Tardiphaga sp. vice304: one gene and its partner. The protein of the gene in region 2 interacts with the protein of the main gene of each other region in a pairwise test. Links are inferred from orthologs where the notes say so. Each region holds a gene or a part of one and is shown on either strand. Other genes may lie near its edges.

Evidence for each region. The genes of interacting proteins can lie anywhere in the genome.
Region 1: the proteins of cysE (region 2) and cysK interact in binary tests that used the Escherichia coli proteins (3 or more experiments, as listed by UniProt). The link is inferred for Tardiphaga sp. vice304 from one-to-one orthologs.

The regions. Positions count from the first base shown.
Region 1 is NZ_CP041402.1:3,572,713-3,576,339, forward strand. What follows is about bases 784-3,627. They hold cysK (cysteine synthase A), read right to left. Parts: upstream 2,771-3,627; coding sequence 1,796-2,770; downstream 784-1,795. Other genes in these bases: FNL56_RS16950 (DMT family transporter), read left to right, coding at 784-1,532; FNL56_RS16955 (BrnA antitoxin family protein), read right to left, coding at 1,551-1,790; FNL56_RS16965 (hypothetical protein), read left to right, coding at 2,987-3,199; FNL56_RS16970 (ArsO family NAD(P)H-dependent flavin-containing monooxygenase), read right to left, coding at 3,413-3,627. Outside these bases: FNL56_RS16945 (hypothetical protein), read left to right, coding at 1-465; more of FNL56_RS16950, read left to right, coding at 654-783.
Region 2 is NZ_CP041402.1:3,944,364-3,949,228, forward strand. The notes cover bases 890-3,739. They hold cysE (serine O-acetyltransferase), read right to left. Parts: upstream 2,804-3,739; coding sequence 1,976-2,803; downstream 890-1,975. Other genes in these bases: FNL56_RS18805 (hypothetical protein), read left to right, coding at 890-1,442; FNL56_RS18810 (DUF3126 family protein), read right to left, coding at 1,638-1,856; FNL56_RS18820 (alpha/beta fold hydrolase), read right to left, coding at 3,024-3,739. In the rest of the region: FNL56_RS18795 (gamma carbonic anhydrase family protein), read right to left, coding at 1-147; FNL56_RS18800 (DUF6949 family protein), read right to left, coding at 195-527; more of FNL56_RS18805, read left to right, coding at 732-889; more of FNL56_RS18820, read right to left, coding at 3,740-3,776; FNL56_RS18825 (hypothetical protein), read right to left, coding at 3,831-4,865.

The sequences.
Region 1 (3,627 bases), 370 kb from region 2 along the record:
CTGCGGACCGGCCTCATCGGCGCAGCACTTGGCGTTTCCGCTCCGGCCGCTTTCGCCCAGTCGGCGCCCTTCGCCGGCATGGCCGGCGTCTGGTCGGGCTCCGGCACTATCTCTCTGGAAGGCGGCGCCAAGGAACGGATCCGATGCAAGGCAACCTACGCCGTCAGCAGCCAAGGCAATGGCCTCAATCAGGCCCTGCTCTGCGCCAGCGACAGCTACAAGTTCGAATTGAAGAGCGATGTCATCGCCAAGGCCGGCGTGCTGTCGGGCACCTGGGCCGAGACCACGCGTAGCGTGAATGGTTCGCTGCAGGGCCGCGCCGGCAACGGTCAGTTCGACGTGACCGTATCGGCGCCGGCCTTCACTGCGAAGCTGGTCATGACGACCAATGGCAACAAGCAGAACGTAGCCATCACCTCGGACGGATCGTTCAAGGGCGCCAACATCGCCCTCAACCGCAGCTGAGTTTTCGTCGCAGATAGAATACGAAGCCCCGGCTGTTCCGCAGCCGGGGCTTTTCGTTGTGCCGCTCTGCGCATCGCAGCCCGGCGGATTTGCGCGTTGCCAAACCACCTGCGGTCGCCGATACAACGTGCCCTTTCATGACGTTGACATTGCCGACCTTAGCAATGCAGCAACCGGTTTTCCGAACGATGGATCGCACGCCTTCCAAATCGCGCGCCGCACTGTGGATGTCGGGGTGGCTGATCCTGATGCTGTTCGTCGCCGTGGCCGGGCGCGAGACGCTGCGCGAACTCAATGTCTTTCAGGTGATGGAAATCCGCTCGGTGCTGGGCCTGCTGATGCTAGTGCCGATCCTGCATTTCAACGGCGGGCTCGGGACGTTGAGAACCGCGCGGCCGTTCAGCCATATCACCCGTAACCTGGTTCACTACGCCGCCCAGATCGGCTGGTTCTTCGCCCTGACCCTGATTCCGCTGAGCCAGCTGGTCTCGATCGAATTCACCATGCCGATCTGGATCGCCTTGATGGCGGCGTTCTTTCTCGGCGAGCGGATGACGGCCGCCAAGATCGCCGCGATCGTCCTCGGCCTGATCGGCGTCGTCGTGATCGTTCGCCCCACCGCCGGCGCGATCAATATCGGGCAGATGGTGGCGCTCGCCGCCGCCTTCGGTTTCGGCATCTCGATCACCCTGACCAAATCGCTGACGCGCACGGATTCGACGCTCACCATCGTGCTCTGGATGATCATCGTGCAGTCCACCGCCGGATTGTTGCCGGCGCTGCATGTCTGGCAATGGCCGACGCCCTATGCCTGGATGTGGCTGATGATCATCGCGTTCTGCGGCACGTTCTCGCACTTCTGCATGGCACGCGCGATGCTCTATGCGGATGCGACCGTGGTGGTGCCGATGGATTTCCTGCGGGTGCCGCTCAGCGCGACGATCGGCTGGCTGCTGTATGCCGAACGGCTCGACATCTACACCGTGCTGGGCGCGGTGCTGATCCTGGCCGGCAACCTGCTCAACCTGCGCAGCGCCGACCCCGCCCCTGTCCGCAGCGCGACCTGACCGGTCGCGCCAGGCCGGCTATTTGCCAGCCACCTTGCGCAGCGCGTCGTTAATGCGGTCCTGCCAACCCGGGCCGTCTTGCTGGAAGTGCTCGAGCACATCCTGATCGATCCGCAGCGAGACCAGTTCGCGCACACCGGGAACCGCCGGTTTCGCAACCGGCTCCTCCACGGGCCTCGTGGTGGTCTGCTTGAACGCCGCCTCTGCCTCGCTGCGGGCGTCCTGTTGCGTGCGGGGGCGACGTGGGGTCTGGGCCATCTCGATCAGATTCCTTCGAACAATACCGTCGAGAGATAGCGCTCGGCGAAAGACGACACAATCGCCAGGATGACCTTGCCGGCGTTCTCCGGCCGCTTGCCGATCTGCAACGCCGCCGCAATCGCCGCGCCTGACGAGATGCCGCCCGGAATGCCTTCCTGCCGCGCCAGCGCCCGCGCCGTCTCCAGCGCGGTGGCGCTGTTGATCTTGACGATCTCGTCGATCACCGACCGGTCGAGGATGTCGGGCACGAAGCCGGCGCCGATGCCCTGGATCTTGTGCGGCGAATGCGTCCCGCCGGACAGCACCGGGCTCTCCTCCGGCTCCACCGCCACCATCTTCAGCGTCGGTTTGCGCGGCTTCAGCACCTGGCCGATCCCGGTGATGGTGCCGCCGGTACCGACGCCGGCCACGACGAAATCGAGATCGCCACCGGTATCGTTCCAGATCTCCTCGGCGGTGGTGCGGCGATGCACCTCGGGATTGGCGAGATTCTTGAATTGCTGCGGCATCGCCGAATTCGGGATGGTGCGGAGCAGTTCCTCGGCCTTGGCGATCGCGCCCTTCATGCCCTCGGCGGCCGGCGTCAGCACCAGCTCGGCGCCGAGATAGGCCAGCATCTTGCGGCGCTCGACCGACATCGAATCCGGCATCACCAGCTTCAACTGGTAGCCGCGCGATGCCGCGACATAGGCCAGACCGATACCGGTATTGCCCGAGGTCGGCTCGATCAGCACGGTGGCCGCATTGATGATTCCGGCCTTTTCCATGGCGACGATCATCGCGGCGCCGATACGGTCCTTCACGGAGGCTGCAGGATTGAAATATTCCAGCTTGGCCAGGATCGTCGCGTCCACGCCGTGCTGCTGCGGCAGCCGCACCAGCCGCACGATCGGGGTATCGCCGAACGCTTCCATGACGCTGCCGAACACACGGCCGCGACCGGGACGATGGCCGGTTGTCTCTGCAGATGTATCCATGATGAGTCTCCTGAGCGGGTTTGTGCGCTGCGACGGCGAGGATGAACTAACCGTGATGCGTCGAGCAAAGCCGCCATACCAAGCACTTCGCTGCATCGCAAAACATGATCGAAATCAAAAATCGTAAAACCAACGCATTTGTGTTGCGACAAGGTCAAACAAATCAGCTTAAACTCGCTAATGATAGATGATGAAGTCAACGCCGAGGAGGTCACGATGCCAGCACTTGCTGCCCGTTCGACCAAGCCGTCTCATCCCTTCCCGCGCGGCAGCGAGTTGCCGACCTGCACGGTCTGTGCCGATACCATGATCGCCGCCGAAGCCTCCGCCTTCGTGACCGACGATGTGGTGAGCTACCTCTGGACCTGCGATACCTGCGGCTACGGGTTCGTGACCAAGCACGCGGTAAAGAAGATCGTCTGCAACTAATCTGAAGATCACATCGTCAGGTGATCGCCGCCCGGCGATCGATGATGACGTCCGGCAAGCGGCCTTCCGGGGCACACGGTCGTTTGCGTCATAAGCCCTTGCGAAACGCCCCCCTTTGTTCGGTTGCCCTGACGATCGGTACTCCCTGTCAAACCGAAGGCCGGTCGTGTCGCCATTCGGACTAAGCTTCAACGGGCAGCGAATGTCGGCTGGTTACTGCGAACCGAGTTCAACCTCGATTTCGCGCGCCGTCTCGCGCGCACTTCGAGTGACCCCGATCAGCGTCGCCGAGGCGAAGCCGGTCCAGTCGCCATAGCCGACCAGCCACAGCCGCGGTTCGGCCACCGACCGCGTAGCTGCGACAACAACCCTGCCATCGCTTCCGACGATATTCAGAGGCCGCAAATGTTCGAGCGCGGGCGCAAAGC
Region 2 (4,865 bases):
ATTGTCGCCGCGCAGTACGGCGCCGAACCAGACGCTGGCGGCAGCTTTCAGACGGATCTTGCCGATCACCTCTGCGCTGTCGGCGATAAAAAAATTGCCGTCGGCGGGAAGTTCGGGGCCCTGCCCGTCGAGTTCGTAGATCGCCATGGTTTCTTGTTCTCCCTTTCGGGAGACCTTGGCATGGATTGCAGCGATTATGCCAGCAGGCCCAGGGCCCGCAGCGTCATGACCACGAACGTGCCGGACATCAGGCTCCAGAAGCCGGCCAGCACGGTCGCCATCATCACGAACCGGATGCGATATTGCTGGACCACGCGGCGGCCGAGCAGCGTGTTGCGCATGATGATGAAGGGCGCGGCGAACACCAGGAATGGCACGGCGGCGAAGGCCGTGGGCCTGGCGCGATGCTGCAGCAGCGCGAAGCCGGCGGGGCGCTGAAGCAGCGCCTGATATCCGCTGGTCAGCAGGCCCGCCAGTGCGAAGCCGATGCACAGCTCAAACAGGGAATTCAACGCTTGCGGCGACATCGAGGATCTTTCCTACACACGACAACGCGCCTTGATCGCAAAATCCAGGGTTCTGCGCCACGACATCCTTAATGGAAGGTTAATGCGCGACCTTGGTGCAATCCATGGCTACCACTCCTGGCGAATAAATCGCCCCGGCGTTAACCCTGTGCTGGGGGTTTTGCGGTTGATTGGCGCCAGGTTCTGTCTCTTACCTGCGTACCCATGACCCTCACCTATCCGACCCAATCCCCGATACGGCGACGCCGCCGCAAGTCCCGCAGCCACCTCGTTCCGGTCATGATCGGCGCGGCACTGGCGTTCGGCGCGATCGCGCTGATCGGCTATCTCTTGTGGCCGACCTGGCAGAGCGCTCGCGCCGGCGATCCCGACCGGATCCCGGTCAGCGTCGGCGGCACGCTGTTCAACGTCGACAGCCACGCGTTTCGCCGCAAGGTGCAGAAGCACTCGGGCCCGCAGGAACGCGTCGATCTGAGCTATCTGTATCCGTCGCTGCAGGCCACCGACGTGCCACGCCATGTCAGCGTCGAGGCGTTCGAGGAGGCACCGCAGCCGATCGACCGCATCTTCCTGTCGATCTCGGCACATCATGACGTGATGTCGCCGGAGACGCGGCTGCGCACGATCTATCCGCGCTACAGCGATCAGGTCATGGCGCCGCAGGACGGACTGGCGACGCGGCCATTTCGCGATGCCACGCCCTACAGCAACGAAGACCTGTTTATCGGGAATGAGTCCGCTCTGGTGGCGCGTTGCACCCGCGACGGCAAGACGCCCGGCATGTGCCTGAGCGAACGCCGCATCAACGGCGCCGATCTCAGCTTCCGCTTCCCGCGCGCATGGCTGGCGCAATGGCGCGACGTCGGCGAAGCGATGGACACGCTGACGACGCAGCTGGCGGGTCCGCGGGGGTAGCATTGGGGGAACGGACGGCGGTCGTAACATCCCTCCCCCTTGCGGGGAGTGTCGGCCGAACGACAACGATGCGCAGCATCGTTGGAAGTGGAGGCCGGGGTGGGGGTAGCCCCACGCACCGGTTTTCCGTGGGGCTACCCCCACCCGACCGCGCTACGCGCGGCCACCCTCCCCGCAAGGGGGAGGGGAAAAGGCTCAGCCGTTGTCGACGAGGTCTTCTTCCAGGATCGCCATCTGGAACTGAAACGAGCGATCTTCGTCCTCGTCATCGACGAACAGCACGCCGATGAACTCCTCGCCGATATAAACTTCGGCCGAGTCGTCCTTTTTGGGCCGCGGCACGACGCGGAGCTTCTGGTTGCCGAACACGCGCTTGAGATAGGCGTCGAGCTTTCTGACTTCCTGAACGTCCACAGGTGTCTCCAATGCAATTGATGGGGGGTGGGCTGATGGCGAAGCTTTAATGCGAGACGACGCCCGCGGCTAGGCTGTTTGTCGAGAAATCACCAGCGCCGTTCAAGGCGGCGCGAAAATCACAGCCCGGTCGCGTTGAGCATCTGGTTCATGGTGCGCGACGGCTCGGCACAGCCGGCCTCGCCGACGATCTTGGCGGGCACCCCGGCCACGGTGACGTTGTGCGGCACCGGCTTCACGACCACCGAGCCCGCGGCGATGCGCGCGCAATGGCCGACCTCGATATTGCCGAGAATCTTGGCGCCGGCACCGATCAGCACGCCGCGGCGAATCTTCGGATGGCGATCCTCGTTCTCCTTGCCGGTGCCGCCGAGCGTGACGCCGTGCAAGATCGAGACATCGTCCTCGATCACCGCGGTCTCGCCGACGACGAAGCCGGTGGCATGATCGAGGAAGATGCCGCGGCCGATCTTCGCGGCCGGATTGATGTCGGTCTGGAACACCGCGGACGCCCGGCTCTGCAGGTACCAGGCAAAGTCCTTGCGGCCCTTGTTCAGCAGCCAGTGCGCAAGGCGATGGCACTGGATGGCGTGAAAGCCCTTGAAGTACAAAAGCGGATCGATGAAGCGCGTGGTTGCCGGATCGCGGTCGAACACCGCGACCAGATCGGCACGAAACGCATTGCCGATATCCGGCTCGTCGCGCAGCGCCTCGTCGAAGGTCTGGCGGATCAGGTCGCCCGACAGCGCAGAGTGATCGAGCCGCTCGGCGACACGATGCACCACCGAGTCTTCCAGGCGCGTATGGTTGAGCACCGTCGAATACAAAAACGACGCCAGCTCCGGCTCACGCTGCACGATGTCTTCAGCTTCGGCGCGGATCCGATCCCAGATCGGATCCAGCGTTGCCAGTTTCGTCGTCTGCGAATTAACGCTCTGCACGGCCATGATGGACTCGCAAATCTCTGTCTTTGGTCGTGCAGTATAGCACAACCAGCGGCGCTGTCGCGAAGCGCAAGGCGGCCGGATGAAACATCAGTCAACCCGAGAACACCTTCCAAGCCGTTGACTCTGCAGGCATTCCCTAATCGGACACGAATTGCCTGCGTGCAAGGCCTGCCTCCGAAATGGGCTGTCGGCCGGCCAATTCAAGGGTGGCCGGCCAGCCTCAGGGCCGGCGCGACAGAAACGCCAGCACACCTTCCTTGTAGACGCGGTCGCCGACCGCGCGCATGTGGTCGCGGTTCGGGATGTCGAGCACTTCGGAGCCCGGGATCAACTGTTGCAGCTCCTGCGCGGAGCCGGCGATCTCGTCGATGGTGCCAACCGCGATCAGGGTCGGTACCTTGATGTCGGCGGCTTCTTCCCTTGTCATCAGCCGGCGCGAGCCGCGCATGCAGGCGGCGAGCGCCAGCCGATCGGAACGGGTCTGGTCGGCGAAGGCGCGAAAGGTGCGGCCGACGGGATCGCTGACGTCGTCGAGCGAATCGGCTTCCAACGCTATCGCGACATTCTCGCCGGGACCGCCGCCGATCACCAGGCCGATGCCCAGACCGGCGATGATGGCGCTGCGGATCAGTTCCGGATTGTTCGCGGCCAGCAGCGCGGTGATGCGCGCGCCCATCGAATAGCCCATCATGTCGGCGCGGTAGATCCCCAGATGCGCCATCAGCGCGCGGACGTCACCGGCCATGAGTCCGAGATGATAGTCTTCGGGGTCATACAGTTTGGTGGACTCGCCATGGCCGCGATGATCCAGCGCGATGACCCGCTTGCCGTGTTTCTTCAGCTCGGAGACCCAGGTCGGATACACCCAGTTGACGTTCTTGCTGGAGGCAAAGCCGTGCACGAGGACGATCGGCTCGCCTTCGCCTTCATCGAGATAGGCAATCTCAACAGCGCCGTTGTGAAAACTCGGCATCCAATATTCCGTTTATGATGGTGAGGGTGTTGGGTGGTCGGCGGGAGGCACAGTTTAGCCGTGCAGCGAGGCCGCCGCCAGAGTCGGTCGCAAGGCCATTTCATGGCGCGATTGCAGCACGCGGCGCGCCTTGCGTGCTCGGGAGCGTTGCAGCCACGACCAAGTGACGCGCTCGGTCGCCGCCTTGATCGAGCAGACGAAGCCGAACAGCGTCAGCAATGCCCAGAATACCCACATCGTCATGTTGAAGGCGCCGACCGCCAGCAGGATGGCGCCGCGACCGAACATCTTGAGTATCGCGCGGGTCTGGCCGCCATTTTTCTCGGCCAGCTTGGCGATGCGCGCGACATCTTTCGGCCCCTGCGCGATGCGCAGCGTATCCATCGCGCCGCGCACGCCGGCTTTTTCGCCGACGCGGCCGGCATCCTGCGCCAGCTTGACCAGATCGCCGGCCTTGTCGCCGCGAAAGGCGGCCTTGACCGCGGTGATGGTCTTGCCCGGCCGCAGCATCGAGGCATCGGCCAGCGCACCGGTTAACGCCGGCGTATCGACGATAGTGCGAGCCGAGCGTCCCACCCAGGCCGTCAGTCCTTCGCCGAGCCGGCCGACCTTGCGGGCGTCCTTCACCAGCGACAGCCCTGCCCGCACCGGCGTGGCGCCGCCCACGGTGGCGTAAGTCGCCGCGGTGACGGCGAGCCCCGCGGCAGCCAGCCCGAGAATCAGATGATCGGCGTCCTCGCCCATCGCCAGATGCTTGCCCTCGCGGACGACGTCGCGAATGTCGCCGTAGACGAACAGGTCGCCGGCGACCGTGCCGGACATGCTGCCAATATCGTCGGCCTGCCCGGTCACGAAACCACTGGCGAATTTGGCGGCGAAATTCGACGCGGAGTTCTGCTCGGTGACGGCGTCAGCGACACGCTTGGTCACATCTGCGGACAGAGGTACCTGCCTGGCGGCGGCGAGCTCGACGAAGCTATTGGCCAGATCGGCATCCTTGGCGGCCAACGCTTCTTCGATATTGCGAGCCAGCACGCCGGGATCGGTCCGCATGGCTGCCGAAACCTGCGCGTCGGCCAGCGCGACGGG